DNA from 4 places in the Bradyrhizobium sp. LeoA1Lang genome. Region 4 is predicted to be linked to each of the others. Evidence: predicted binding sites of a transcription regulator. Region 4 holds the regulator's gene; each other region holds the start of a gene.

Region 1 (7,661 bases), on a different contig from region 4:
ATCGTGTTGCCGAGCTGATCAGGCAAGTCGGCCTGCCGGCGGATGCCGAGCGCCGCTATCCGCACGAGTTCTCCGGCGGCCAGCGCCAGCGCGTGGGCATTGCGCGTGCGCTCGCGCTGCGGCCGAAAGTCATCATCTGCGACGAGCCGGTATCGGCGCTGGACGTCTCCGTCCGCGCACAGGTGATCAATCTGTTGCAGGACCTGCAGCAGCAGACCGGCGTGTCCTTTCTCTTCATTTCCCACGACCTCTCGGTGGTCGAACACATCTCCGATCGTCTGATCGTGATGTATCTCGGCCGCATCGTCGAAAGCGGCAGCGGTGAAGAAATTTGGCGGCAGCCGGCGCATCCTTACACGCTTGCCCTGCTGGCGGCGGCGCCGATCGCCGATCCACGACTGGCGCGCGGCCGGGCCAAGCAGGTCTTGCAGGGCGAACTGCCAAGCCCGCTCGATCCACCCCAAGGCTGCAGCTTCCATGAGCGCTGCCCGATGGCGCGCGAGCGCTGCGGCAAGGAGCGGCCGGTACTGCGAAAGGTGTCCGGCAGCCGAATGGTGGCCTGCCATTACGACTTGCTTGAGCAGCCCGCCGAGTTGCCGCGGGCAGTGAGTGCGGCCAGTTAGCTGATACGAAAGACGGAGTTCTGCCGATGCGTTGGCACAATCTGGGCGATCTGATCGATCGCAGGGGCAACCTGGACAAGGAAGCGATCATCGATCTCGCCTTGCCCGGTGGCCCGAGGATCTATACCCACCGACAGGTCGATCAGCTCGCCAACGGGGTCGCAAAATATCTGACAGACCGTGGATTTTCCCGCGGTACGCATATCGCCATCCTGTCATTCAATCGCGCCGAATATGTCGCGGCTTATTTCGGCATCATGCGCGCGGGCTGTATCGCGGTGCCCGTCAATATCAAGGTCGCGCGCGATACCATCGACTATGTGATGGACGACGCCAAGATCGCGCTCGCCTTTGTCGACGGTGCGAACCGCCCTCAGGTGCGCGAGGGCATTCCGGCGATCGACTTCGACGACGTTGGGCCGAACGGTTTTGCCGCGAGCATAAAGCCCTTCGATTCCTTCGACAGCGTCGTGGCCGGGCCGGACGAAGTGGGCCAGATGCTCTACACCTCCGGTTCGACCGGCCGGCCGAAAGGCGTGCCGTTGTCGCATCTCGGTCAGCTCTGGGCGCTCTCCACCCGAACCAGCGGCGCGCTCAACGAAAGCGAGCGCTACATCATCGCGCAGCCGCTGTTTCACATGAATGGGTTATTCGCGACCAAGACAATCTTTGCGACCAACGCGTCCGTGGTGCTGCTGCCATCGTTCGAGACCAGGAGCTATATCGAGGCGATCGCCAAGTACAAGGCAACGGCGGCGACGGCCGTTCCCACCATGTGGGCGCGGGTGGTCAAGGAGCGCGAGCTGCTGGCTCAGAACGACATCACTTCCGTCAGGCGATTGATGCTGGGCTCGGCGCCGATGACGATGGGCCTGTGGGACAAGATCAAGCAGGTCCTGCCGAACGTCACGCTCTCCATCGGCTACGGCACCACCGAAGCCGGGCCCGCGGTGTTCGGGCCGCATCCAAAGGGCATTCCAACGCCGCCGCTCGCGCTCGGCTATCCTATCGATCCCGAGACCGTCAAGCTCATCAATGGTACCGAGAATGAGGGCGTGCTGTTGATGCGCAATCCTGCGCTGATGGATCATTATCACAATCTGCCGCAGCAGACGGCGAAGGCGATCACCGATGGCTGGTATTACAGCGGCGACGTGATGCGTCGCGACGGGAACGGCTTCTACTATTTCGTCGGCCGCGCCGACGACATGTTCGTCTGCTCGGGCGAGAACGTCTATCCGGGCGAGGTCGAGAAGCTGCTCGAACGTCATCCGCAGGTGCAGCAGGCGGCGGTGGTGCCGCTGCCGGACGAGGAGCGCAGCCAGGTCCCGGTCGCCTTCATCGTCACCCGCGCCGACGCCAAGCCGACCGCGGACGATATCCGCAAGTTCACGATCGCGAATGGACCGGCCTATCAGCATCCGCGCCGCATCGAGTTCGTCAATGAGCTGCCCTGGGCTGGCACCAACAAGATCGACCGCAAATCGCTGATTGATCGCGCCCGCCAGCTCGAGGCGGCGAAAGGCTGGTCGGCGTGAGCACGCTGGCAGGCAAGATTGCATTGGTCACCGGCGCCAGCCGCGGCATCGGGCAGGCGATCGCACTCAGGCTTGCAGAAGACGGTGCGATCGTTGCGGTTCATTATCACTCTGCCGAGGGTGCCGCGCGCGCTGTTGTCGACGCGATCGTCGCTGCCGGTGGGGCTGCGTTTGCACTGCAGGCCGATCTATCGGCGCGTGGCGGTGCCGTGGCGCTTGCCGCAAAGTTCACCGCGGAACTAACCGAGCGATACGGCAACACAGCGTTCGATATCCTCGTCAACAATGCCGGTGTCGGCAAGCGTGCGACGATCGAGGAGATTACGGAAGAAGATTTTGAGCTTCTGTTGCAGACCAATCTCAAATCGCCGTTCTTTCTTATCAAGGCTCTGTTGCCCCATCTCCGCGACGGTGGCCGCATCATCAACATTTCGTCGATGGGAACGCGCGCCGCTTACCCCGCCATGGCGGCCTATGCGCCGACAAAAGCGGGCCTGGAGGCGTTCAGTCGGCTGCTCGCCGTTCATCTTGGCGGGCGACAAATCACGGTGAACTCCGTGATGCCAGGCGCCACTGCGACCGACATGAACGCCAACGCGCGCGACCCCGTCGCCAGCCGCGCGGTTGCCAATTCGATTGCGCTTGGACGTGTCGGCCAGCCCGCCGATATCGCCAAGGTCGTCGCGTTCCTGGCGTCCGACGATGGCGGCTGGGTCACGGGCCAACAGATCGACGCCAGCGGCGGCCAGCGGCTGTAAGCCGCACTGCCGCCGGAACAGGCAAGGATTGGCCGCTTTAGCTGTCCGATGCCTCGCCTGGCGGGCTTTTCATCAGCAGATTTCCCATGAGGGCGCCTGGCTCGCGGCGGGGACGCTACACGCTGCCGCGAGATTGTACAGCGTCTGATGAAAGTTCATGCTAGCCGCAGCGTGCATATGGCAATAACATTCTTCAAACAAGGTTCAGGACAACCAAAACATTCTTTTCCCTCCTGGATTCGGAGGTTTGCATGCTCGACGACTTCGACCGCAAGATCTTGGCAACGCTGCAGGTGAATAGCAGCCTCTCGATGCAGGACATTGCCGAGCGGGTCGGGTTGAGTTCGACGCCCTGCTGGCGGCGGATCCAGAAGCTTGAGAGCTCCGGCTACATCAAACGCCGGGTGGCGCTATTGGACGCGGAAAAGCTGAACCTTGGTGTCAGCGTCTTCATCGCCGTCAAGACCAACCAACACAATGCGGAGTGGGCGCAGAAATTCCGGAAAATCGTCACGAGTTTTCCGGAGGTCGTGGATTTCTATCGCTTGAGCGGCGACGTCGATTATTTGATCCGAGCTGTCGTATCTGACATTCGCGCCTATGATGATCTCTACCAACGATTGATCGCAAAGATCGACTTGCACGACGTCTCGTCGATGTTCACGATGGAGCAGATCAAGTCGACCACCGAATTGCCACTTGCGAGTCTCGCGTGAGCGACTGAGGCGGGCACCCATGTGCCTGGGCTGGATCGTCGACACGGATACCGAGATGGGACACGACGGGGACATGGACACCGGCTTCTGCCGCGGCGAAGCCGGACACGTGAGGGCTTCGGTTGTCGTCAAACCGTAATATTACGTCACTAGCGTCCGTCGCGCGTTGGCTTGGGATGTGCGCTGACGCGCAATTTGGACCGTCGGCGGGCAGGTCGGAGCACTGGGAAGCTGGAGCGGCTGTCCTGATCTGCGTGGGCGGGGACAGTGGTGATGCTTCGATCGGCCCAAGCCGAACTCAGACCGGATCGCGCCAAGCGTGTTGTCGCTGCGTCGGCCAATAGGCGGCTGGCAGCTTGGGCATGCGCGTTGGCCGTCGCGGGCATGGCTGCGGGTATCGATATGGCCGCGGCTCAGACAAGGCCAGCGAATGCGCCGATCGAATTCAATATCCCCTCGCAACCGCTCGCCGCCGCACTCAGCCGCTATGTCGATGCGACCGGACGCGACGCCCTCTACGACACGAGCCTTGCGGCCGGCCGCCTCTCCGGCGATGTCCTGGGCGTGTTTGCGCTGGACGAGGCGCTCCGAAAGCTCCTGTCGGGCACCGGTCTGGCTGCCGAGTTCGTCGCCGAGACGACTTTCGTGCTGTTGCCAGAACCGCTCGCCACTCAGCAGGCGGCGCAGCAAACACGATCGCCAGAACATCGGCGTTACTATGGACAGATTCAGGCGAGCATTGCGGATGCTCTTTGCCGATCGGGCGGCGCGCGTCCGGGCAGGTATCGCTTCGCCGCCGTGTTCTGGATCGCGCCAGACGGTGCCGTCCAGAGATCCCAACGTATCGGGTCCACCGGCACGCCGGATGCCGATGAGCGGATTGATGCGACCTTGCGCAGCGTGCGGTTCAACGAGCCGCCGCCGGCGGGCTTCCTGCAGCCGGTCTTGATCTTGATCGTGCCGCAAGGGCCCGGCGTGGTGCAGGGTTGCGGCAAGCCCGATCCCAACCTCCGATCGGCCGGGACCCGGCCATGACCGAGAACGCCTTGACGATCATCCGCCGCCTGTTTGTCGATCGCTATGACGACCTCAAGGCGCGTCTGACTCAACGCCTCGGCTCGGCCGATCTCGCCGGCGATGCCATGCAGGACACGTGGTTGCGCCTGTCGCGCGCGGAATCGATTGGCGCCGTTCAAAGTCCGCGCAGCTATCTCTTCCGAATCGCGTTGAACGTGGCAGAGGATCGCCGCCGGATGGAGCGGCGTCAACGCATATCGGCCATCGAGATCGAAAGCCTGCTTGAGCTGCCCGACGATGCGCCGACGGCTGAGCAAACCATGTTGGCGCGGTCTGACCTGGAGGCATTCGAGGCGATCGTCGACGAACTCCCCGAGCGGCGACGGGTGATCTTTCTGGCGGCGCGGGTGGGCAATGTTCCCCGCCAGGAAATCGCCGACCGGCTCGGAATCTCCCGGCAGCTCGTTGCGAAAGAACTCCGCTTGGCACTCGAACATTGTCTGGCGCGCTATAAGGAATTGAAGGGTTGAGCGTGCACTTCCGGTCGCCGAGAATCGTCTTAGAGGCAAGAATTCCTGCAATCGTCGCCGGCGTTCTCACGGAAGAAGCCGCGAAAGGTGCAGCATCGAGATGAGCAAGGCACATCCAGGTCTGGATCCGGTAGAGCGGGAAGCGGTCGACTGGCTGCAGAAGCTCACATCCGGAGACATGACGCCGAAAGACCTGGCGGCGCTGGAACTCTGGCGCGCCCGCAGTCCTCTCCATGAAGCCGCCTTTTTGGAGGCGAAGCGCCTATGGCGTACGGCCGGTGCCGCCGGCCATGCTCTGTCGGATCCGGATGAAAGCTTTGTAGCCAAGCTCGATGCGCTGGGACGGCGCCGCAGGATGAGCCGTCGCGCGGTGTTGAGCGGCGGCGTCGCGGCACTTGCCGCGGTATCGGTCTACGGCGTGCTCGACCCGCCGTTCGGACTTTGGCCGTCATTGTCCGAACTGAATTCGGATTACCGCACCGGCACCGGCGAGCAACGCCATGTCACATTCGCTGGCGACGTGGCGATCGGCCTGAACACGCAGACGAGCCTGGCCATCCGTCCCGCGGAAGGAATCGAAGATCGCATCGAGTTGCTCTCCGGCGAGGCGTCGTTTGCAATATCGACGCGCCTGGCGCGATCGCTCGTGGTCCTGGCGGCAGACGGCAGGACGACCACCGAATCCGGCCGGTTCGATGTTCGCTACACCGCAAGCGGCGAGCGGTCCCCGGTCAGCGTGACCTGTTTCGAGGGCGCGGTGCGGATTGAACGTGGAACCGACGTGGTGGCCCTGCGATCTGGCCAGCGCGTGCGCTATGATCTTGCGGGACTGAGCCAGATTGCTGCAGTCGATCCGCAGCTAGCCTCGGAGTGGCAGCGCGGCATCGTCGAATTCCGCGGTACGCCACTCATCGAAGCCGTGGAAGAAATCAATCGATATCGGCCCGGCCGCATCATTTTGATGAACGCGGCCTTGGGCCAGAAACAGCTCAGCGGTCGCTTTCGCATCGATCAGATGAATGAGGCGCTGTTGGGATTGGGGCGTGCGTTCGGCGCAAAACTGCAGCGATTGCCGGGTGGAATCGTGCTGCTGAGCTGATTCGGGCGAGGGCGGGTAAAAAATTTCTCAAAAAATCTTCCGAAAGCGTAGTCAACGGCCACTCGGGATTCGGTCTTAGCGGTGAGACCTCTCTTGACCCCCGAGGCGGCGGCGACATCCGGCTGCAGCGTCAGGGGCGTACCGTTGTCTGAAGGAGCCGCCCGATGTCCGCCCGTCCGTCCTCGACCGCCACCGGTCCCACGCGCCGCCATGCCCGTCACGCGGCGCTGCTGACCGGCGTCAGTGTGATGGCGCTGTTCCTGGCGAATGCGGCGGTGATGGCGCGCCCACTGGGCGGACAGGCGCCGACACCATCGGCGGCGGCGATGGCAGCATCGCAGTCGGCAGCGCAGGAGGCCGCGGCAGTCGCCAAGCAAAGCCAGGATGCGCTGGCGCGGGCCACGCGCGCCATCCAGGCGATGCAGGCGGTGCAGGATGCGGCGCGCCTCGCAGCGCAGGCCTCGCAGCGCTCCGCGACGCTCCCGCAGGTCGCGGTACCGAACGGGCTGGCGCCGGGCGGCCTGCAAGCCGCGCCCGGATGGCAGGGCGCGAATGCGCCGACGCAGGCCGTCGATGCCAGCGGCCAGACCCAGGTCGGCATCCAGCAGACCAGGGCGCAGGCGATCCTCAATTGGAATTCGTTCAACGTCGGCGCGCGCACCACGCTCACTTTCGACCAGCAGGGCAATGCGAATTGGGTGGCGCTCAACCGCGTGGTCGGCAGCACGGCGCCGAGCCAGATCCTCGGCAACATCAAGGCCGACGGCTCGGTCTATGTGATCAACCAGAACGGCATCATCTTCGGCGGCGCGAGTCAGGTGAATGTCGGCAGCTTGATCGCTTCGACCGCCAACATCACCAACGACCAGTTCCTCACCAGTGGCATCTACGCACGGCAGCAGGGCGGCCAGTACGTGCCGAGCTTCACCGATGCCGGCGGCACCGTGACGGTTGAGGCCGGCGCGCTGATCGTGACCAGGGCGCCGTCGTCGGCGAAGCAGGGCGGCGGCTTCGTCTTATTGATGGGCACCGAGGTCAGCAATGCCGGCTCGATCAGCGCGCCGCGCGGCCAGGTGCAGCTAGCGGCCGGCAACGACTTCCTGCTGCGGCCGGGCTACAGCACCGACTCCAACCAGGCCTCGACCACTCGCGGTAACGAGATTTCGCCGATCGTCCGTGATGCGTTCGCGGCCGTTGGCAATTCCGGCCTGATCTTCGCCCAGCAAGGCGATATCACGCTCGCGGGCCACAGCATCGGCCAGGACGGCGTGCTGGTTGCCACCACCTCGGTCAACACCCGCGGCACCATCCACCTCTTGAACGCTGCCTCCGATGCCGCCGGCAGCGTCACGCTCGGCAGCGGCAGTCTGACCGCCATCC
Region 2 (7,661 bases), on a different contig from region 4:
GAACCCGCCATATGCGGTGCGCCGACAGGCGGCGGATACCGGATATAAGATCAGCCCCGCGATGGTGGCAAGACGGCCCGCTGTCGCTCCCTCCCCTCTCCCTCCTCCTGTCTCACACCGCCATTTTGCGGTGCCGCACCGGGGCGCCGACGGTCACCGTTTCGGCGGCGTCGATGATGGCGTTGGCGTCGATGCCGTGGTGGCGATAGAGGTCGCCGATCGAGCCGGTCTGGCCGAAATGCTCCACGCCCAGCGCCTCGACGCGATGGCCGCGCACGCTGCCGAGCCAGCCGAGCGAAGCCGGATGGCCGTCGAGCACGGTGACGAGACCGCAGTCGCGGTGCAGGACTGAGAGCAGCTTTTCGACATGGCTGAGATGCTGCACGCCGCGCCGGTCGCGACGCAAATTCCGTGCCGCGGTCCATCCCGCATGGAGCCGGTCGGCGGAGGTGATCGCAAGCAGACCGACATCGCGGTGGCTCTCGCCGATGAAGCCAACCGCCTCGATCGCCTCCGGCCCGACCGCGCCGGTATAGGCCACCACGATATCGCAGTTCGGCCCCGGCCGCCGCAGCCAATAGGCGCCGTCGGTGATGTCGCGCTGCAGCTCCGGCGTCATGATCCGCTGCGGCTGCTCGATGGTGCGGGTCGACAGCCGCAGATAGACCGAGCCGCCCTCGGCGCCCTCACCCTGCATGTGCTGGAAGCCCCATCCCATCATCACCGCGAGTTCATCGACGAACGCAGGCTCGAATGCGGTGAGCCCATCCTGGCCGATGCCGATCAGCGGCGTCTTGATCGACTGGTGCGCGCCGCCTTCGGGCGCCAGCGTCACGCCTGATGGCGTCGCCGCCACCATGAAGCGCGCATCCTGGTAGCAGGCATAGTTCAGCGCATCGAGGCCGCGCTCGATGAAGGGATCATAGAGCGTGCCAACCGGTAGCAGCCGCTCGCCGTTGATCTGGTGCGACAGCCCGAGCGCCGAGAGCAGGATGAACAGGTTCATCTCGGCGATGCCGAGCTCGAAATGCTGTCCTTTCGGCGAATATTCCCAGGTGTAGGCGGAGGGGATCTTCTCCTGCCGGAACAGATCGTGGTTCTCCGCCTTTGCGAACAGGCCGCGGCGATTGACCCAGGCGCCGAGATTGGTCGACACGGTGACGTCGGGCGACACCGTGACGATGCGCGCGGCGAGCGCGCTGTCGCCGCGCGCGATCTCGTTCAGCACCAGGCCGAAACCCTGCTGCGTCGACATCTGCGCCGACGGCTTGAAGGCGAGCTGCGGCGGCACCTCAATCTCAGGCGCTTCCAGCCGACGACGCCCCTCGCGGTTGAACGGCGCCTCGCCAAGGAACGCTTCGAGCGCGGCCGGATCCTGCGACAGGCCTTCGAACTTTTCCCATTCGTGGCCCGGCCGGATGTTCTGGCTGGCGCGCCATTTCTCCATCTGCGCGACCGTCATCAGCCCGGCGTGATTGTCCTTGTGGCCCTGGAACGGCAGGCCGACGCCCTTGATGGTGTAGGCGATGAAGCAGACCGGGCGATCATGGTCGATCGATTCGAACGCCTCGATCATGCTCGCCATGTCATGGCCGCCGAGATTGGACATCAGCGCCAGCAGCTCTTCATCGCTGCGACGGTCGATCAGGGCAGAGACCGGTCCCTGGTCGCCGATGTCGTCCCGCAGATGCTTGCGGAACGCGGCGCCGCCCTGGAAGCAGAGCGCAGCATACATCTGGTTCGGGCAATTATCGATCCAGCGCTTCAACGCCTCCCCGCCCGGCTCGGCGAAAGCCTCGAGCATCAGCTTGCCGTATTTGACGATCACCACGTCCCAGCCGAAGTTGCGGAACATGGTTTCGAACTTGGCCCACAATCCTTCGCGCACGACGGCATCGAGCGACTGCCTGTTGTAGTCGACCACCCACCAGGTGTTGCGCAGGCCGTGCTTCCAGCCCTCCAGCAGCGCCTCGAAGATGTTGCCTTCGTCCATCTCGGCGTCGCCGACCAGCGCGATCATGCGGCCCTCGGGCCGGTCCTTCATCCAGCCATGCGATTTGACGTAGTCCTGCACCAGCGAGGCGAACAGCGTCTGCGCCACGCCGAGCCCGACCGAGCCGGTGGAGAAGTCGACATCGTCGACATCCTTGGTGCGCGACGGATAGGACTGCGCGCCCTTGTAGCCGCGGAAATTCTCCAGCTTCTCGCGGGACTGATGCCCGAACAGGTACTGGATCGCATGGAACACCGGGCTCGCATGCGGCTTCACGGCGACGCGATCCTGCGGGCGCAGCACCGAGAAATAGAGCGCCGACATGATGTTGGCGAGCGAGGCTGACGATGCCTGATGGCCGCCGACCTTCAGCCCATCGGCGTTGGGGCGGATATGGTTGGCGTGATGGATCGTCCAGGACGACAGCCAGAGCACTTTCCGCGCCAGCGCGGACAACAGCTCCAGGCGAGCGGGCGCAATTCCCATGACCATGCTCCGGGCGTGATTCAATATGCGCCGATTTTAGCGGGGGAGCCATCGGCAAAAATCTCAAATCCTTGCGACATACCTTCCAGGATTGGGATAAATTCCCACGTCCTGGTTCCAAACTGCGAGTTCATCCCAATGCCAGCGCTAGACGCCATCGACCGCAAGATCCTCAGCCTGCTGCAGACCGACAGCCGCATGACCATGCAGGAACTCGCCGACAAGGTCGGCCTGTCGGTCTCGCCGTGTCACCGCCGCGTGAAGCTTTTGGAGCAGCGCGGCGTGATCACGCGCTATATCGCTACCGTCGACCAGAAGGCGCTGGGACTGCATGTCAGTGTATTCATCTCGATCAAGCTGGCGCGGCAGAAGGAGGAAGACCTCAACCGCTTCGCGCGCGCGATCTCGAAATGGGATGAGGTTCTGGAATGCTATCTGATGACGGGAAACCGCGACTATCTCCTGCGCGTCGTCGCCGCCGACCTCTCCTCCTATGAGGCCTTCCTGAAGAACAAGCTGACGCGGCTCGACGGCATCGCCTCGATCGAGTCGAGTTTTGCATTGAGCCAGGTGAAGTACTCGATCGCGCTGCCGGTGTGAGGCGGAGCTACGATTCCGTAGGATGGGTAGAGCGCAGCGAAACCCATCATTCGCGCAGCTTGCTCCATCGCGATGGGTTTCGCTTCGCTCTACCCATCCTATGATGTCGTCCCCAGCAAAGGTGGGACCCATAATCACAGGGAGATGTTGTGGCGCGAGCCACCACTCTTTCCACCGTCATTGCGAGCGCAGCGAAGCAATCCATTTCTCCGCAAGCGGCACTATGGATTGCTTCGCTGCGCTCGCAATGACGGGGATGGGTTCGGATTCAAATTTCAAACAGCGTGAGGATGTGAGTTCGCGTTCTCGCAGCACGACGTGCCCGAGCTTTGCTTCAGTTTCCGCCCTCGCATCGATCAGAGGGCGCAGGGAAAGCCGGGTGCTGGTTGCACCCGTGGGTCCCGTGCAACAAAAAGCACGGGGGTAGGACCACAGGTTCAACCGAAGCATTCCGGCTTTCCCTGCGCGATGGTGTTACGGCTTACTTCGTGCTCTCCCCGGTGACCGGGCTCTTTTGCCACCGTCACTTCACAAGAAGCTTAGCGCCAGCGTCGGGGCGCCAGGACCACACGACTTCGCCGTCCGCTGATGCTGCGTTCGTCTTTCGCCACACCTGCGTCCACCGCATCTCACCGCAACGTTCGTGACGATCGCGAGCCGCCCCTCATCCGCCGTGAGACGCGCGGAGTTAAATCACTGATTTGCCCGACGGCGAAAGCGGAATGTTTTTTCTGCGAGGGGTGGACAGACTTTTGCTGATTTGCCCGTCGGGTTGTTATGTCGCACCCATTGCATCCACATCGTCATTGCGGGGCGATGCGAAGCATCGAGCCCGGAGTCCATCCAGCCGCAGAACACGTGGTGAAATGGATTCCGGGTTCGTGCTTCGCACGCCCCGGAATGACGGCGGAGTTTGAGGCTCGAGAAGTGGTGGGTTACGCTTCGCTAACTAACCCACCCTACGAACCACGGACTGCGAGGCTCTTCATCAATGCGGAGATACCAAACGTCCAGGGTTCGCATTCGTCGCTTGAGCGCATGCGGTTGACGAGCTTGCCGAGCTCGGGGGCAGCGATGGTGACGATGTCGTCGCGCTTGTGGGTAAAGCCCTGGCCCGGCGCATCGCGGTCTTTTACGGGCGCGAACATGGTGCCGAGGAAAAGCGCAAAGCCATCAGGATATTGATGGACCGGTCCGATGGTCTGCGCCACGAGGTCGGTCGGATCGCGGCTGATCTTGCTGATCGACGAGTGGCCTTCGAGGACGAAGCCGTCCAGTCCTTTCACGGTCAGGCCGACATCCATGTTGCGCACATGGTCGAGCGAAAAACTGGCATCGAACAGGCGGAGCAGCGGGCCAACGGCGCAGGAGGCGTTGTTGTCCTTGGCCTTGGAGAGCAGCAGCGCCGAGCGTCCCTCGAAATCGCGCAGGTTGACGTCGTTGCCAAGCGTGGCGCCGACGATGTTGCCGCGGCTCGAGACGACGAGCACGACCTCCGGCTCCGGATTGTTCCAGGTCGATTTCGGATGCAACCCGGCATCCATGCCGGTGCCGACCGAGGACAACACCGGTGCCTTGGTGAAGACCTCCGCGTCGGGGCCGATGCCGACCTCCAGGTACTGGCTCCAGGCCTGCTGCTCTATCAGCACCTGCTTCAGCCGCATCGCCTCCTCTGATCCGGGCTTGAGCTTGGAGAAATCGTCGCCGACCAGCCGCACCACCTCTTTGCGGATGGCCTCGGCGGAAGCGGGATTGCCGCGCGCCCGCTCCTCGATCACGCGCTCCAGCATCGAAATGGCGAAGGTCACGCCGGCGGCCTTCAGCACCTGTAAATCGAGCGGCGCGAGCAGCCACGGCTTTTGCCGATCGCGGCGGTCCGGCGGCGTGTTGGCGAGGATGCTGTCGAGCTCGCCGAGCGGCTCGCCCTTGATGGCGCGCAGCACGGCGGCCGGATCGCCCTCCTCGCACAATGCACTGACGGTCGGAAAGCGTGCGGTCACATCGAACACGCCCTCGCCGCGGACAGCGACCACGGCCGGGCCTTGAAGCTGCGGCAACCAGACGCGCCCGACCAGCGTGCCGTTGGTGCCATCGTCAGGCAAAACATCGTTTGCGGTCAGCGCGATCATTTGGGCTGTCTCCCATCCCTTTTCGTTGTTGGCGGAGCTTCTTAGCACGCCTGCGACGCCAGTGTGAGACGCTCGTCATTCCGATGTCACACAAGCATCGTCAATTCCGGAACTCTACATCCCGACTGTGAGCAGCCGAGAGACAGCACTCCATGACCACATCCAGCCTGACCGACGAAGCCGCCCTGCGCGAGCGCATCAACCAGGAAATCGCCGACAATCTCGACGAGGAGCTCGAGCTCGAACTCGACGATATGCGGCTGGACGATCTCGACGACGCTGCACGGGCGGGCCTGCCTGTGCTCGATCGCAAGCTCTATTTCCGGGAATTGCTACGGCTGCAGGGCGAGCTCGTGAAGCTGCAGGACTGGGTGCAGCACGAGAAGAAGAAGGTCGTGATCCTGTTCGAGGGCCGCGACTCCGCCGGCAAGGGCGGCGTGATCAAGCGCATCACCCAGCGCCTCAACCCGCGCATCTGCCGCGTCGCGGCGCTACCGGCACCAAGCGAGCGGGAGCGGACCCAATGGTACTTCCAGCGCTATGTCGCGCATCTGCCGGCCGGCGGCGAGATCGTGCTGTTCGACCGTAGCTGGTACAACCGCGCCGGCGTCGAGCGTGTGATGGGCTTCTGCACCGACGAGCAATACCAGGAATTCTTCAAGTCGGTGCCGGAGTTCGAGCGCATGCTGATCCGCTCCGGCACCATCCTGATCAAATACTGGTTCTCGATCACCGACGACGAGCAGCAATTCCGCTTCACGATGCGGATCCAGGATCCGCTGAAGCAGTGGAAGCTGAGCCCGATGGACGTCGAGGCGCGGTCGCGGTGGGAGCAATACACCAAGGCCAAGGAGACGATGCTGGAGCACACCCACCTGCCCGACTCGCCGTGGTGGATCGTCGATGCCGTGGACAAGAAGCGCGCCCGGCTGAACTGCATCTCACATCTGTTGACACAGATTCCGTATCAGTCGGTGCAGCACATCCCGGTTGCGCTGCCGCCGCGCGTCCGCAATCCCGACTATCACCGCGGCCCGATCCCGCCCGAGATGTACGTTCCGGCGGCGTTCTGACGGAACGCGTTGTAGGGTGGGCAAAGCGCAGCGTGCCCACCTTTCTTGCACCGACCGTGGATGGTGGGCACGCTGCGCTTTGCCCACCCTACGCTTTCTGGCTACCAGGAAAAGCGCACCACGCCCTTGCCGGCGTAGGATTGGCTGATGCCAGAGAATTCGCCTTCGAAGGTTCCGGCCGCGGACCAGCCGTTCAGCCACTTCATCTCCAGCGATGCCGTGGTGAGCGCGGAATCATGCGCCTGCGCCGCGCCGTTGACGACGAAGGCCGCGCCCGGCAGCGTCTGGAACACGGCGCTCGCGGCGCGGTCCGGATTGAAGTCATGCGCCCAGGCGGCGCGGCCGCGCAGCGTCACCATTCCGTCCTGCACGGCGAAGGATTTGTCCGCGCGCAGGCCGAGCTCGGTGCGCGTGTCGGTGACGCTCTTGGCGGTGTAGTTCAGCGCAAAGGTGCTGGCGCCGGACACCACGGCCTCGGCATAGTTCGGCAGGTCGAAGGTCGTCACCTGCGCCGCCGCATAGGGCGTGAGGCCCAGCCACGGCGTGGCGTAGCGATAGCCGCCCTCGAGCCGGCCGGAATAGGTGTTGGCGTTGAACTCGGCCCGGAGGTGGTCGACACCTGCGACGGTGACGAAGCGGTCCGTGGTGACGTCCTGCCAGCCATAGGCGAATGCGGCGGAGAGATAGGCCGGGCCCGTGGTGGTGCGCGCGAATGCGCCGGCCTGGAACAGGTCGGAGCGGCCCCAGCCGAGGCCGTTGACGCTGAAATTGGTGCCGCCGCCGGCAAGCGCAAAGCCCGCGAGCAGCGACGGCGAGACGCTAACCAACCGCGGTGCCATAGACGTTGCTGCTCGCGTTGTTGGAGCCGAGCACGGCGTTGCCGTCCGTGGTCTGCGAACCGCCAAAGCCTGCGGCCCACACGCTCCAGCGCTGATCGAAGCCCGGCGGCGCGGCAGGCGCCTTGCGATAGACGGCGGCGTAGGCATCGCGTTCGCGCTTGCTGCGCGCCATGCGGGTTGAGGCGTAGGCGTTGGCGCCGTCCATATCGGCGAAGGGCATTGCGCCCGCGCCGTTACTGGGGTCGCCGTTGCGGCCGGCGACGAACGGATCGGTCAGCAATCCCAGGAACAGGTTCATCGCGTTGAAGGTCGCCTGCTGCGATCCCGTCGCCACCTCGCCGGAAGCTTGCGTCAAGCCGGCCGGCGTCAGCGATGCGAACGGCAAGGGAATGCTGCCATTGGCATTGAAGAAGTTGGTCAGCCCGCCAGCGACGTTATGCTGATTGATGTTGAGACTGGATTTGGCGCCGAAGTCGAGACCGAACGTCAGGTACACATTGGTCGCATCATAGCTCAGCGCCGCCGTCAGCGCGCCGGGCAG
Region 3 (7,661 bases), on a different contig from region 4:
TATCAGGAGGCGATCAAGGGCGGCCAGGTTGTGGTCGGGCCATCACCATCTGTCTCTGCCGCTCCACCAGCACCATCTGCCGCTCCACCCGCGCCGTCGGCAGCGCCACAAGCGGCACCGCCCGCTACGCCGCAGGCAAGACAGGTCAGTCCCGACGAGCTCAGCGCCCTCATGAAGCGGGCGAACAGCCTGCTTGCGATCGGCGATATCCCAGCCGCACGGCTGCTGCTTGAGCGCGCCGCCGATGCGCAGGAAGCCGACGCGGCGCTGCTGCTGGCGCGGACCTACGATCCCCTGGTGCTGGGAACGAAGGATGCGCGCGCGATCACGCCCGATCCGGCTCAGGCGCGGATCTGGTACCGCCGGGCGGCCGAGCTTGGCTCGCAGCACGCCCAGCAACGTCTCACACAAATGCAAGACTGAACCGGTTTGGGGTAACACATGCGACGCTTGTTTGGAGTGGCGTTAATCGCCCTGACGATGATCTGCGGCCCGGCGGTACGGGCCGAGGAAACCGAATATGACCCGGCCAAGGTCAGCGACAGCCTGAGGGCCATCTTCCAGTTCGGCTCGGTCGCCACCAAGCAGAGCCTGAACGCCAACACGGTGACGCTGATCACGGGCACGATCGGCGGCACCTACGTCCAGTTCGGCGCCGACCTCGCTTCCGTGCTCGACGACGGCAACAAGTTGCGCGTACTGCCGATCGTCGGGCGCGGTTCGGTGCAGAGCGTCGCCGACATCCTGTTCCTGCAGGGCGTCGATCTCGGCATCGTCCGCGCCGACACGCTCGACTATCTCGAACGGAAGGGCTTTGCGAAGGACATCAAGAAGCAGTTCGCCTATGTGACCAAGCTCTACAACGAAGAGATGCATGTCGTCGCGCCGAAGACGATCAAGAGCTTGAAGGATCTCGAGGGCAGGATCGTCAGCGTCGACCTGCCCAATGGCGGTACCTTCGTAACCGCACTGACGGTGTTCGAGCGGCTCGGGATGAAGGCGAAGTTCGTCTATATCGAGCAGCGCATCGCGATGGAGAAATTGAAGGCCGGTGAAATCGACGCCGTGATCGTGACCGGAGGCAAGCCCTACAAGTCGGTCAGCACATTCAACAATGATGGCCGCTTCCACCTCGTCACCGTCAACTATGACAAGCCGCTGCAGAACGACTATCTGCCGGCGACGCTCACCTCAAAAGACTATCCGAACCTGATTTCGGATCAGGAGCGCGTCGACACCATCGCCGTTCCCGCCGTGCTCGCGGCCTATAACTGGGCGCCGAACACGGAACGCTCGCGCAAGCTGGCGCTGTTCGTGGATGCTTTCTTTACGAAATTCCCGACCTTCCAGAACCCGCCGTTCCATCCGAAATGGAAGGAGGTCTCGCTGGCCGCGCCGCTGCCCGACTGGACCCGGCTGCCGGCGGCCAAGCAATGGCTTGAGAAGCACAGCGTGGAAGCCGTGACGCGCAGTCGCTTCGATGAGTTCCTGAAGCAATCGCCGGGCGCAGCCAAGCTGCAGACGGACGCCGACAAGGAGGCGCTGTTCAAGCAGTTCCAGGCATGGGAAGCGGAGAACAACGCCCGCGCACAGGTGCGCACAGGCGAGAAGCGCTAGATCTACGGCTCCTCGGCTGTCTCGATGCCGCGCTTCAGCGCGGCACGGGCGGCTTCGCGGTGCTCCGGCGTGATGTGGCTTGCAACCATGCGGATCGCGGTCGCCAGGATCGCGGCATCATCGGTGAAGCCGAGAATCGGCATCACGTCCGGCACGAAGTCGAACGGCAGGATGAAATAAGCGATGGCGCCGAGCAGCGCCGCCTGCACATGGCGCGGCGTCTCCTTGTCGAACGCGCAATAATAGGCGGCCAGCAGGTCCTCGGCGAAAGGCAGTTTCGCCACCACCCGCTTCAGCTTGATCCAGAAACGCCGTCGCACGCTCTCGCGGTCCTGCGCCAGCCGATCGGCCGGCTCGAAACCGACAGTGTGTTCGGATGATGTCATCGGAAGAAGCTCCCTCGGACCACAGCCGCCAAGCGGTCCCGCGATCCCTGACGCAAAAGGTGGGGACCTCCTGCCTGCCCTGCAAGATCAGCCAAGGAGAAGTCGCCTCTCTCAGCCAGCCTGCTTGGCGATCGCCTCCATAGCCCTGGCCAATTCGATGTCGCGCGCCGTGACGCCGCCGGCATCATGGGTTGCAAGCACCACATCGACCGTCTTGTAGACGTTCCTCCATTCCGGGTGATGGTCGCGCTTCTCCGCGATCAGCGCGACGCGCGTCATGAAGCCGAAGGCCTCGTTGAAATCCCTGAACGTGAAAGTCTTGGCGATCGCCTCACGTCCCGGCACCTCGGACCAGCCGGATAGTTCCTTCAGCGCCGATTTCCGTGCCTCCGCCGACAACCGTCCTGCCATGGCAAGTCTCCATTTCACTCGTTCACACCCTAACACCGGCGGCCATCAGCGGGATCCATGCTCACGACGCGGCCGCAAAGCGCGTCCTATCGCCGCTGGTAACCATGACGGGATTGTAACCTAGGCGCTGCCGGAATTTTGTTACAATGCGAAGGATAAACGCGTCGGCAGGATGACCCAGAACCTCAAACGGCTGTTTGCGCGATCGATGACCGAGCCTGACTTCGTCGCCGCTCCAGCTTCGCCTCCGCCGCGTTCGGCGCGGCGTCGGCTGAGTTTCGTGATGATCGCCGGCGCGCTTGCCATCATTGGCGCACTGGCCGCCGGCTATTACTTCGCGATGCGGCCGGTGAACCTCAAGATCGCGGTCGGCCCCACCAACAGCGACGACCTCAAGGTGGTCCAGGCGCTCGCCCAGGCCTACAACCAGGGCAACAGCCAAATCCGCCTGCGTCTTCTGCAGACCGACGGCGCGGTGGCCAGCGCCGAAGCGTTGGCCGACGGCAAGGCCGACCTCGCCATTATCCGCGGCGATCTGGATGTCCCCAGGAATGCGCAGGCGGTGGCGACGCTGCGCAAGAATGTCGTGGCGATCTGGGTGCCGCCGCAGGGCAAAGGCGGGGGCAGGAAAGCCGCGCCAAGAATCACCAAGATCGCGCAGCTCGCCGGCCACCGCGTCGGTGTCGTCGGCCGCACGCCCGCCAACGTCAACCTCCTGAAGGTGATCCTGCAGCAATATGGCGTCGACCCCGCCAAGGTCGAGATCGTCCAGTTTTCCGCCAATGAGACGGCCGAGGCGATCAAGAGCCAGAAAGCGGACGCCTATCTCGCCGCCGGACCCGTCAACAGCAAGATCACGACCGACGCGATCGCAGCCTCGACCCGCGGCACGCCGACCTTCCTCGCCATCGACGCGGCGGAAGCGATCGCGCAGAACCATCCCGCCTATGAAGCCTCGCAAATCCCCGCCGGCTCGCTCGGCGGCGTCGACCGGCCTGCGGACGAGGTCAAGACCATCAGCTTCTCGCACCATATCGTGGCGCGCAGGGGCATTTCCGAATCCACCATCGCCATCTTCACCCGGCAGCTCTTCTCGATCCGGCAATCGCTGAAGAACGATTTCCCGCCGGCTGCCAGGATCGAGACACCGGACACCGACAAGGACGCCACGATTCCCGTGCATCCTGGGGCTGCGGCTTTCGTCGATGGCGACGAGAAGACCTTCCTCGACCGCTACAGCGATTACATCTGGTGGGGACTGATGCTGGTGTCCGCGATGGGTTCGGCCGGCGCCTGGTTTGCCGGTTACCTGAAAAAGGACGAACGCAGCATCAACACCTCGCAGCGCGACCGGCTGCTCGACATGCTCGCCGCCGCACGCCACAGCGACTCGATGGAAGAGCTCGACCAGATGCAGGCGGAAGCCGACAACATCCTGCGCGATGCGCTCGCATGCTACGAGCACGGCACAATCGAGGAAGGCACGCTGACCGCCTTCAACATCGCGCTCGAGCAGTTCCACAACGCCGTCACCGACCGCAAGCTGCTGTTGATCAGCATGCCGCAACACCTGCAGCGCGCCAGCGCGCAATTCCGCGCGGCAGGGACCGCTTAGCCAAGGCGGATACTCGACGCCCCGTCATTCCGGGATGCGCCGAAGGCGCAGGCCCGGAATCCATCGGGCCGCGAACGACGTGGATGAATGGATTCCGGGCTCACGCTTCGCGTGCCCCGGAATGACGGCTAGGAGCCGTAATCGCTTCGTCATAGAATCCTTCTAGGTCTGTTGCGACATTTCGGCGCATCCGGCGCCGGACCGACGGAGGCTTGCCATGACGATCAGGATTTCCCGCCGAAAATTCCTCTCTTCAGCCGCGGCTGGCGCCGGCGTCATCGCGATGCCCCACCTGTCCCGCGCCGCTGACCGGCCGGCCGTCACCCATGGCGTGCAGTCCGGCGATGTCGGGGTTGACGGCGGCGTGGTCTGGGCGCGCGCCGACCGGCCGTCGCAGATGATGGTCGAGGTTGCAACCACCGAATCCTTCAAGGACGCGCGCGCGCTGCCGCCGATCGCGGCGCTGCCCGAAAGCGATTTCACCGCCAAGATGCTGCTGGAAAACCTGCCCTCGGGCCAGGACATCTTCTACCGCGTCCGCTTCCGCGACCTTGCCCATGTCAACGTCACCGGCGAGCCCGTGGTCGGCCGCTTCCGCACCGCGCCCGCCGACCGGCGCGATGTCACTTTTGTTTGGGGCGGCGACGTCGCCGGCCAGGGCTGGGGCATCAATCCCGACGACGGCGGCATGTTCACCTTCGCCACCATGGGCAAATACAAGCCGGATTTCTTCCTGCATTCCGGCGACACCATCTATGCCGACGGCGTCATTCCGTCCGAGGTGAAGCTCGCCGACGGCAAGCTGTGGAAGAACCTCACCATCCCGGAGAAGGCCAAGGTCGCCGAGACGCTCGACGAATACCGCGCGGCGCACAAGTACAACCTGCTCGACGAGCATGTGCGCGCCTTCAATGCGGAAGTGCCGATCTTCGTGCAGTGGGACGACCACGAGGTCACCAACAACTGGTCACTGTCGAAACAGCTTCCTGCCGCCTACAAGGAGCGCGACATCAACGTGCTGGCGGCGCGCGCGGCGCGCGCCTTCCACGAGATGTATCCGATGCGCGAAAGCATCGTCGAGCCGGGGCGCGTCTATCGTACGCTGAGCTACGGACCGCATCTGGACGTGTTCATGCTGGATGAGCGCAGCTATCGCGGACCCAACGGTCCGAACCAGCAGACCAGCTATGGCCCCGATGCCTATTTCCTCGGCCCGGACCAGCTCGCCTGGCTGAAGCGCGGACTGCTCAACTCGCGCGCCACCTGGAAGGTGATCGCCTCCGACATGCCGCTCAGCCTCATCGTCTATGACGATGCGGCCAACAGCAAGGGCTCCGAAGCGTTCGCGCAAGGAGACGGCCCGCCGCGCGGCCGCGAACTCGAGATCGCCGAGATCCTGCGTTTCATCAAGACCGCCGGGATCGTCAACACCGTCTGGCTCACGGCGGATGTGCACTACGCCGCCGCGCACTACTACAATCCGAACAAGGCGCAGTTCCAGGACTTCGATCCGTTCTGGGAATTCGTCTCCGGCCCGCTGCATGCCGGCACGTTCGGCCCCAACGAGCTCGACAACACGTTTGGACCCGAGGTGAAGTTCATCAAGGCGCCCGGCGCCGACAAGCAGAACCTGCCGCCATCGGCGGGCATGCAGTTCTTCGGCCACGTCAAGATCGACGGCGCAACCGGACAGATGACAGTAACCTTGCGCGACCGCGCCGACGTCGCGCTGTGGTCAACCACGCTCGACCCGAAGCCGGTGTAGGAAGGCTGCCTGTAGCCCGGATGGAGCGCAGCGAAATCCGGGACGGTCCATCGGCGAACTCGAGACCCCGGCTTGCGCTGCGCTCCATCCGGGCTACAGACCTTAGACCCGCCTTCGCAGTGCTGCTTCCAGCGCTTCGCTTGAGCACGGCTTGACCAGGCGCGGCTTGTCGGCCAGCGCGGCGGGAAGGCGGACATCGGCGCCATAGCCGGTGACGAAGACATAGGGGATCTGTAGCGCGTCGAGCTCTTCGGCGAGCGCAAAGGTGTTCTCGCGGGCCAGGACGACATCCAGCAGCGCGAAGTCGGGCCGGCGATAGGCGATGATCTGAAGCGCTCGCGCGACGCTGGTCGCCGTCCGCACCGTCTTCACCCCAAAGCCGAGGATCGTGTCCTCGAAATCGATGGCGATGATCGGATCATCCTCGACGATCAACACGTCGGAGGGCATGCCGTTGAAGAGGGCGGGTTCCATGAGCGTGCCAAGTCCTGTGTTGAAGGTCCTGTCTTGAAGGATTGATCTGATCGCCGGTGATGGGCCGGCCATCGGCACGCTGCCGGCGCGTCGCCCAAGCACACCGGCGGTTCCCTTATCGAAACGCACCACACCGGGATCCCGTCGTCTGTTCACTTGTGCACACAACAGGAGGAACAGGTTGACTATCGTCGCGGTTGGTGAGGGGGAGACCCGATGCTTCAACAACGCAGCCAACCGGACAGAGCAGACCGGCCCTTTAACAACCTGTTGCGCCGTCTGAGCGACGCCGATTATGGGCTGATCGCACCGCACCTCGCGCGCGCCGAGGCCAACGCCAACGACCTGCTTTACAACCCCGGCGACGACGTCGAGACCGTGTATTTTCCCTGCGGGCCCGGCCTCGTCTCCTACCTCGTGACCAACGAGGACGGCCGCGACGTCGAGACCATTCTGGTCGGCCGCGAAGGTGCTGTCGGTGGCGTCGTCAGCCAGGGATTTCTTCCCGCCTATACCCGCATCATCGTCAAATTCGGCGGGCCGTTCGTGCGGATGACGGTCGGCAGGCTGGAAGCGGCCAAGCTGAAATCGCCCTCGATCCGCAACGTGTTCGCGCGCTATGCCGATTGCATGCTGGCGCAGATCTTCCAGTCGACGGCCTGTAACGCAATCCACTCGATCGAGCAGCGCACCGCCAAATGGATCATCTCGGCGATGGAGCGCACCAATGGCAACGGCGCCGTGCCGCTCACGCATGAGCAGCTCGCCACCCTGCTGGGGGTGGGCCGCAGCTATGCCAGCCGCGTGATTCAGTCCTTCAAGGCCGAGGGCGTGCTGGAGACGCGCCGCGGCGCGATCCTGGTCCGCAACCTCGATGTCCTGCGGCTCCGCTCCTGCCTGTGCAACGAGGCCGTCAAGGACCACTTTGAGGAGGTGCTCCGCGGCGTCTATCCGAGCAAGGAAGAGGAAACCGGATAGCGGGATCCCGGTAAGATATCGGCGGTTGCCGGAACAACCGGCAGGGTTCGAAAAACGGCCGGTAACCGGCAAACAACGCATTGTTTTTTGACGGTTTCTGACTATATTGCGCCGCAAACGCGCAAGCTTTGCCCGGTCCCTTTTGGCCGGGCTTGCTTTTTGAGGCGAACCGCGCCCCGCGAGATTTCAACGGCTTGAGTGTGATCCGGACCCGGAGGGGCCGTAGTTGCTAAAGATCGATCCCGGCTTTCCGGCGAGATCGCTCAAGACCTGTGCATGACCGAAAAGCAGAGCCATGAATCTTCGTAACGTCGCCATCATCGCCCACGTCGACCACGGCAAGACCACGCTGGTGGACCGCCTGCTGCAGCAATCCGGTACGTTCCGCGAGAACCAGAAGGTCGCCGAACGCGCC
Region 4 (7,661 bases):
CGCGGTATCGGCGATGGTCTCGCCACGGCCAAGCTGCATCTCGGCACCGGTGAGCATGATCGATTCACCGCCAAGCTGGCGCATGCCGACATCGAACGACACCCGCGTGCGGGTCGAGGGGCGCTCGAAGATCATCGCCAGCGTCTTGCCTTCGAGCGGCTTCGTAGCCCTCTCATGCGCCTTCAGTCTCGCCTTCATGGCGGCGCCGGCGGCGAGCATGGCGCGCAGCTCGTTGAGCGACATTTCGTTGATGTCGAGGAAGTGACGGGGTGCCTTGCTCATCATCCCGCTGCCTTCTTCGACGGTCCACTTGAGAGCGCGGTGCAGGCGCGCTCGAGGCAACCGATGGCGTGCTCGATCTCGGCCTCGCCGACGATCAGCGGCGCGAGGAAGCGCACCACATTATCGCCGGCGCCGACCGTGAGCAGCTTCTGCTCGCGCAGGGCGTTGACGAGGTCGCCCGAGGGCACCACCGCCTTGACGCCGATCAGAAGCCCCTCGCCGCGCACGTCCGCGAGAATGTACGGATAGCGGTCGACCACGGAGGCGAGCTTCTGCTTGAGCAGGAGCGACATCTTCTGCACGTGATCGAAGAAGCCGGGCTGCAGCATCACATCGAGCACGGCGCTGGCGGCCGCGACCGCGAGCGGGTTGCCGCCGAAGGTCGAGCCGTGCGAGCCCGGCGTCATGCCGGACGCGGCTTCCGCGGTCGCAAGGAAGGCGCCGATCGGAAAGCCGCCGCCGAGCGCCTTGGCCAGCGACATCACATCGGGAGTGACCCCGATGCGCTTGTAGGCGAAGAGATCGCCGGTGCGGCCCATGCCGGTCTGCACCTCATCGAAGGCGAGCAGGAGACCGTGCTCGTCGCAAAGCTGGCGCAGCGCCTTGAAGAAGGCCGGCGGCGCAGAGCGCACGCCGCCTTCGCCCTGCACCGGCTCGATCAGGATGCCTGCCGTCTGCGGACCAATCGCGCGTTTCACCGCTTCGATGTCGCCATGCGGCACCTGGTCGAAACCGTCCATCGGCGGGCCGAAGCCCTCGAGATATTTGGCGGCGCCGGTCGCGGCCAGCGTCGCGAGCGTGCGGCCATGGAAGGCGCCTTCGAAGGTGACGATGCGATAGCGCTCCGGATGCCCCTTCGAGAAGTGATAGTGACGCACGACCTTGATCACGCCTTCCATCGCTTCCGCGCCGGAATTGCAGAAGAACACGAAGTCCGCAAAACTCTGCTCGCACAGCCGCGCGGCAAGCTTCTCGCCGTCCGGGCTCTTGAACAGGTTCGACATGTGCCAGAGCTTCGTCGCCTGCTCCTGCAGCGCCTTCACCAGATGCGGATGGGCATGGCCGAGCGCGTTCACCGCGACGCCGGAGGTGAAGTCGAGATAACGCTCGCCTTTGGTCGAGATCAGCCAACAGCCTTCGCCGCGTTCGAAGCCGAGATCGGCCCTGGCAAAAACGGGAAGCAGATGCGACGTGGCGCTGTCGGTCATGGCGATCACTGAAGGGTTTTAGACAAGCCTTTCAGATGAGCCCTGGCGGCGTGCAGCGATGCAGACACGCGGCTGGAGCTCATCCAGCGAAAACAAAACGTGCCGCCTTTGCAGGGCGGCACGTAAAGGCATTCTATGCGCGCGGCGGGCGCTGTCAATCGCCACGAAGCCGCCAGGCTGCGCTGCAAAGTACCGGGTAATCCGCGGGTTTCCAGTGTAGTGGAAAAGCCCGATTGCAATCCCTAAATGTCGGAACATGTGGACGCATAGGCGCGGACTCTTGCGCCAGAGTCACGCCATATTGTAGCGTCTGGCCTGTCGGGTACGACATCTCGTGCGGCAGTTTTGATCCCTAGAGTCCTTTGTGTGCGGCGTACACGTTCGGGTGCGGTTTTCGTGCCCGGCGAGCCTTAAGGGATTCTGCCCGCAGGGATTTTTGAGATTAGGCATCGCAGCGCTGTCCCAGGATCGGCCGGCGCAACGCGAAGGGAAAGATGCGATGACGGTATTGACCTGGTCCGACGAACGCGTCGAGCAATTGAAGAAGCTCTGGGAAGCCGGGCTCTCGGCCAGCCAGATCGCAGCGGAACTCGGCAACGTGACGCGCAATGCAGTGATCGGCAAGGTGCACCGGCTCGGCCTCTCGGGCCGCGCCAAGAGTCCTGCTGCAGCCGCGCCGCGGCAGCGCAAGGCGCGTCCCGCACAGCCGATGATGCGCGTAGCGCGGCCGGTCTCCCGCGGCAACACCGCACTCGCCCACGCCTTCGAGGTGGAGGTGGAAGCGGACCCTATCGCCTACGACAATGTGGTGCCGATGAGCCAGCGGCTGTCGCTGCTCGAATTGAACGAGGCCACCTGCCACTGGCCGGTCGGCGATCCCTCGAGCCCGGAATTCTTCTTCTGCGGCGGCAAGGCGCTTCCCGGCCTGCCCTATTGCGCGCACCACTCCCGCGTCGCCTACCAGCCGGCAGCGGACCGCCGCCGTCCGACGGTCAAGCCGTCACACGGCAAGTAAGCCGACGACAGATCGTAGCCCGGGTGAAGCGCAGCGTAACCCGGCAATGCTGTATCGGCAGGTCCAAATTTCCCCGGGTTACGCTTCGCTGCACCCGGGCTACGGATTGAGGTCGCCGAGTTACGACTGCTCGGCCTTCGCGAAGCGATCATCCAGCGCGTAGCCCGCGCCGCGGACGGTGCGGATCGGGTCCTGCTCGCGGCCGGGATTGAGCAATTTGCGCAGGCGGCCGATGTGGACGTCGACGGTGCGCTCGTCGATATAGATGTCGCGCCCCCAGACGCTGTCGAGCAACTGCTCGCGGCTGAACACGCGGCCGGGATGCTCCAGGAAGAACTCCAGCAGGCGATATTCGGTCGGGCCGAGATCGATCGGACGGCCCGAGCGCGCGACGCGACGCTTCTCGCGGTCGAGCTCGATGTCGCCATAGGTGAGCACGGTGGCGAGCCGCTCCGGACTTGCCCGACGCAACAGGCCCTTCACCCGCGCCAGCAGTTCAGGCACCGAGAACGGCTTGACGATGTAGTCGTCGGCGCCGGTCGCCAGTCCCCTCACGCGCTCGCTTTCCTCGCCGCGCGCGGTCAGCATGATGATCGGGAGCTGCTTGGTCTCCGGCCGCGCCCGTAGACGGCGGCACAGCTCGATGCCGGAGAGTCCCGGCAGCATCCAGTCGAGCACGACAAGGTCGGGAATGCGTTCCTTGAGCCTTGTGTCCGCATCATCTCCACGGGCGACCGTTTCGACATCATAGCCTTCTGCATCGAGATTGTAGCGCAACAGCGTCGTCAGCGCTTCTTCGTCTTCGACCACCAGAATGCGTGCGCTCATCGGCTTGGCTTCTCCTATAGCGGGATGACTCTCTGCCTGAATCGTCATCCCACTCTTCCTTTGATGTTTTGAGCAGGATCTTCTTCGGAAAACCGGCTTCGACTTTCCTGGATGTGCTCTAGTTGCCCGGAACGGTCGTGGCGAACGTCGTCATATCCCCCTTCGGCCGCTTGTCGGTCATCTGCTGACCCTCGATCATGTAGAACACCGTCTCCGCGATGTTGGTGGCGTGGTCGCCGATCCGCTCGATGTTCTTGGCGCAGAACATCAGGTGGATGCAGAACGAGATGTTGCGCGGATCTTCCATCATGTAGGTGAGGAGCTCCCGGAACAGCGAGGTGCAGATCGCGTCCACCTCCTCGTCGCTCTTCCAGACGTTCATCGCGGCCGGCAGATCGTGCGCGGCATAAGCGTCGAGCACGGACTTGACCTGCGACAGCACGAGGTCGGTCATGTGCTCCAAGCCGCGGATCAGCTTCAGCGGCTGGAAGTCGTTCTCCAGCGCGGCGACGCGCTTGCCCATGTTCTTGGCGAGGTCGCCGATCCGCTCGAGGTCGGTCGCCACCCGCATCGCGCCGACGATCTCGCGCAGGTCGACGGCCATCGGCTGGCGGCGGGCGATCGTCAGCACGGCGCGCTCTTCGATCACGCGCTGCAGGCTGTCGATCTCGATGTCGGAAGCGACGACACGCTTGCCGAGCGCAATGTCGCGGCGGATCAGCGCATCGACGGATTCGGTGATCATCCGTTCGACCAGCCCGCCCATCTCCGCGACCAGACGGGTCAGTTCCTGAAGATCGCTGTCGAACGCCTTGGCGGTATGTTCAGAAGCCATGATGTCCCTCCTCAACCGAACCGGCCGGTGATGTAGTCCTGGGTGCGACGATCGCTCGGCGAGGTGAAGATCTTGCTGGTGTCGTCGAACTCGATCAGTTCGCCCAGATACATGAACGCGGTCTTGTCGGAGACGCGCGCCGCCTGCTGCATGTTATGCGTGACGATCGCGATCGTGTAGTCCTCCGACAGCTCCTGGATCAGTTCCTCGACCTTGGCGGTCGAAATCGGATCGAGCGCCGAGCAGGGCTCGTCGAACAGGATCACTTCGGGCCGCACCGCAACCGTGCGAGCGATGCACAGACGCTGCTGCTGGCCGCCGGAGAGGCTCAGGCCGGAGGCATTGAGCTTGTCCTTGACCTCGTTCCACAGCGCGCCGCCGCGCAGCGCTTTCTCGACTCGGCCGTCCATTTCGGATTTCGAGATCTTCTCGTAAAGGCGGATGCCGAAGGCGATATTCTCATAGATCGTCATCGGGAACGGCGTCGGCTTCTGGAACACCATTCCGATCCGCGCCCGCAGCAGGTTGAGGTCGAGCTTGGGGTCGAGGATGTTGGTCTGGTCCAGCATCAGTTGGCCGGTGGCGCGCTGGCCGGGATAGAGGTCGTACATCCGGTTGAAGATCCGCAGCAGCGTTGACTTGCCGCAACCGGAAGGACCGATGAAGGCGGTGACGCGGTTGGTGCCGAGCGCCAGGTTGATGTTCTTCAGCGCGTGGTGCTCGCCGTAATAGAAGTTGAGGCTGCGTGCCGTCACCTTCGGCGGCGCTTCCGGCAGCGATTTCTGGGGAATGGCCGCGCTCGGGCTGGTCGTCGATACGGTCATATCGGTCATTTTGCGCTCCTTTCGGCGCCGAGGATGCGCGCGCCGATGTTGAGCGCGAGCACGGTCAAGGTGATGAGCAGGGCCCCGCTCCAGGCGAGCTCTTTCCAATAGGCGTAGGGGCTCTGCACGAAGTTGTTGATCGTCACCGGCAGGTTCGCCATCGTCTTGGTCAGGTTCAGGCTGAAGAACTGATTGGACAGCGCGGTGAACAATAGCGGCGCGGTCTCGCCGGCGACGCGGGCGGTCGCCAGCAGCACGCCCGTGATCAGGCCGGAGCGCGCCGCGCGGTAGGCGATCCGCTTGATCACCAGCGAGCGCGGAAGGCCAAGCGCGGAGGCCGCCTCCCGCAGCGGGTTGGGGACGAGCAGCAGCATGTCCTCGGTGGTGCGCAGCACGACGGGGATGACGATCACCGCCAGCGCCAGACAGCCGGCCAGCGCGGAGAAGCCGCCCATCGGCACGACGACCGCGCCATAGATGAACAGGCCGATGATGATCGACGGCGCGCTCAAGAGGATGTCGTTGATGAAGCGGATCACCGAAGTGAGCCGGTCATGCTTGCCGTATTCGGCCAGATAGGTGCCGGCAAACAGGCCGAGCGGCGCGCCGATGCCGACACCGATCACGGTCATGATCACCGAGCCGACGATCGCGTTCAGGAGACCGCCATCGGTGGAGCCGGGCGGCGGCGTGTTCTTGGTGAAGACATCGAGGCTGAGGCCGGCGAGGCCGTTGTAGAACAGCGTGAACAGGATCAGCGCCAGCCAAGTCACCCCAAACGCGGCAGCGGCGATGCAAAGCCCGCGGATGATGATGTCGTTGCGACGGCGGGACCTGTAAATCGGATTCATGGCTCAGTTCCCCGCCTTCTTTTCCAGACGCATCAGCATCAGTCGCGCACAGGCGAGAACAATGAACGTCAGCACGAACAGCAACAGGCCGAGCAGGATCAGGCCCGATTGGTGCAATCCGTCACTCTCGGCGAATTCGCTGGCGATCGCCGCCGAGATCGTCGTGCCCGGCGCGAAGATCGAGGAGGAGATGCGGAACGAGTTGCCGATGATGAAGGTCACGGCCATGGTCTCGCCGAGTGCGCGGCCGAGGGCCAGCATGATGCCGCCGATCACGCCGACGCGGGTATAGGGGATCACGACGTTGCGGACGACTTCCCAGGTGGTGCAGCCGACCCCGTAGGCCGCCTCCTTCAGGACCGGCGGCACTGTCTTGAACACGTCGACCGAGATCGCCGTGATGAAGGGCAGCACCATGATCGCCAGGATCAGCGCGGCGTTGAACAGGCTGAGATAGGACGGCGGGCCGCCGAACACCGCGCCCAGCAGCGGCACGCCGTCGAACAGGCGGATCATGAACGGCTGGAAGGTGTTGGCGAGGAACGGGCCGAGCACGAAGAAGCCCCACATGCCGTAGATGATCGAGGGGATGCCGGCCAGGAGCTCAATCGCGATGCCGATCGGGCGGCGCAGCCATTGCGGGCAAAGCTCGGTGAGGAAGATCGCAATGCCGATGCCGACGGGAATGGCGATCAGCATCGCGATGATAGAGGTGATGAGCGTGCCATAGATCGGCCCGAGCGCACCGAGCACCGGCGGATCGGCCGACGGCGCCCAGCGTTGCGTCGACAGGAAGGCGAAGCCGTATTCCTTCATCGCCGGCCAGGCGCCGGCAATCAGCGAAAGAATGATGCCGCCAAGGATCAGGAGCACCGAAATCGCGCAGGCCCGGGTGATCCAGTAGAAGGTGAGGTCACCGAGTTTGAAGGCGCTGAGGGCCTTGGCACGATCGTAAGGTCCGGAGGCTGCCATTACGTCGCTTTGAACGGCCATGTCTGCCACGCCAATCCCCTGTGTTGACTGATACAATAGAAGGGTCGCTTCTTGTCGAGCGATCTTGCCGACGAGTTTATCCGGCGCCGCTTCTGGGTCCGAGGACCAGACCCGGAACCCCTTGGGATTCCGGGATCACTTGCTAGACTCGCGCCCCGGAAGATGACGGGGCGCGAGGCTCTCGATGCGAGGCTCAGCTCTTGATGTCCGAGGCCCAGGTCTTTTCGATCAGCTTGACGACCGCTTCCGGCATCGGAATGTAGTCGAGCTCCTCGGCGGCCTTGCCGCCCTTCTCGAACGACCACTTGAAGAACTTGATGGCTTCGCCCGAAGCCGCCTTATCCGTCGGCTCCTTGTGCATCAGGATGAAGGTCGCCGCGGTGATCGGCCAGGACGCATCGCCCGGCTGGTCGGTCAGGATCACGTAGTAGCCCGGAGCCTTGGCCCAGTCCGCGTTGGAAGCAGCAGCCTGGAACGCAGCAATGGTCGGCTGCACGGTCTTGCCCGCCTTGTTGACCATCGCGGCATAGGTCAGCTTGTTCTGCTTGGCGTAGGCGTATTCGACGTAGCCGATGGCGTTCTTGGTCTGGCTGATGTTGCCGGCAACACCCTCGTTGCCCTTGGCGCCAACGCCAACCGGCCACTCGACCGCAGTGCCCGAGCCGACCTTGGACTTCCAGTCGGCGTTCGACTTGGAGAGGAAGTCGGTGAAGTTGAAGGTGGTGCCCGAACCGTCGGAACGGCGCACGACAGTGATGGCGTCAGAGGGCAGCTTCAGCTTCGGATTGAGCTTGGCAATCGCCGCATCGTCCCACTTGGTGATCT

The links. Region 4 encodes PhoB, which activates phosphate uptake and scavenging genes when phosphate is short. Its sites were predicted from a motif close to TGTCATNNANCTGTCAT; they were not measured.
Region 1: a site for PhoB is predicted at 3,759-3,775, ahead of ACZYOF_RS05580 (STN domain-containing protein). Genes of this name have one in related genera too.
Region 2: a site for PhoB is predicted at 5,293-5,309, ahead of ppk2 (polyphosphate kinase 2). Genes of this name have one in related genera too.
Region 3: a site for PhoB is predicted at 4,166-4,182, ahead of ACZYOF_RS26715 (alkaline phosphatase D family protein). Genes of this name have one in related genera too.

Annotation. Positions count from the first base shown of each region.
Region 1 is NZ_JBVAPG010000009.1:87,415-95,075, reverse strand. It holds gene ACZYOF_RS05600 (ABC transporter ATP-binding protein) at 1-623, shown strand, start outside; gene ACZYOF_RS05595 (class I adenylate-forming enzyme family protein) at 650-2,161, shown strand; gene ACZYOF_RS05590 (SDR family oxidoreductase) at 2,158-2,919, shown strand; gene ACZYOF_RS05585 (Lrp/AsnC family transcriptional regulator) at 3,171-3,635, shown strand; gene ACZYOF_RS05580 (STN domain-containing protein) at 4,020-4,670, shown strand; gene ACZYOF_RS05575 (RNA polymerase sigma factor) at 4,667-5,182, shown strand; gene ACZYOF_RS05570 (FecR family protein) at 5,283-6,281, shown strand; gene ACZYOF_RS05565 (filamentous haemagglutinin family protein) at 6,446-7,661, shown strand, end outside.
Region 2 is NZ_JBVAPG010000014.1:80,219-87,879, forward strand. It holds gene ACZYOF_RS07870 (transketolase) at 113-2,479, opposite strand; gene ACZYOF_RS07875 (Lrp/AsnC family transcriptional regulator) at 2,618-3,079, shown strand; gene ACZYOF_RS07880 (fumarylacetoacetate hydrolase family protein) at 4,039-5,208, opposite strand; gene ppk2 (polyphosphate kinase 2) at 5,361-6,281, shown strand; partial or broken gene ACZYOF_RS07890 (autotransporter outer membrane beta-barrel domain-containing protein) at 6,383-7,661, opposite strand, start outside.
Region 3 is NZ_JBVAPG010000090.1:17,065-24,725, reverse strand. It holds gene ACZYOF_RS26740 (hypothetical protein) at 1-423, shown strand, start outside; gene ACZYOF_RS26735 (TAXI family TRAP transporter solute-binding subunit) at 442-1,617, shown strand; gene ACZYOF_RS26730 (YkvA family protein) at 1,620-2,003, opposite strand; gene ACZYOF_RS26725 (4a-hydroxytetrahydrobiopterin dehydratase) at 2,115-2,414, opposite strand; gene ACZYOF_RS26720 (TAXI family TRAP transporter solute-binding subunit) at 2,587-4,029, shown strand; gene ACZYOF_RS26715 (alkaline phosphatase D family protein) at 4,247-5,794, shown strand; gene ACZYOF_RS26710 (response regulator) at 5,897-6,268, opposite strand; gene ACZYOF_RS26705 (Crp/Fnr family transcriptional regulator) at 6,485-7,246, shown strand; gene typA (translational GTPase TypA) at 7,542-7,661, shown strand, end outside.
Region 4 is NZ_JBVAPG010000011.1:810-8,470, forward strand. It holds gene argF (ornithine carbamoyltransferase) at 1-282, opposite strand, end outside; gene ACZYOF_RS06235 (acetylornithine transaminase) at 282-1,490, opposite strand; gene ACZYOF_RS06240 (GcrA family cell cycle regulator) at 1,990-2,505, shown strand; gene phoB (phosphate regulon transcriptional regulator PhoB) at 2,626-3,333, opposite strand; gene phoU (phosphate signaling complex protein PhoU) at 3,452-4,168, opposite strand; gene pstB (phosphate ABC transporter ATP-binding protein PstB) at 4,180-4,992, opposite strand; gene pstA (phosphate ABC transporter permease PstA) at 4,998-5,843, opposite strand; gene pstC (phosphate ABC transporter permease subunit PstC) at 5,847-6,836, opposite strand; gene pstS (phosphate ABC transporter substrate-binding protein PstS) at 7,030-7,661, opposite strand, start outside.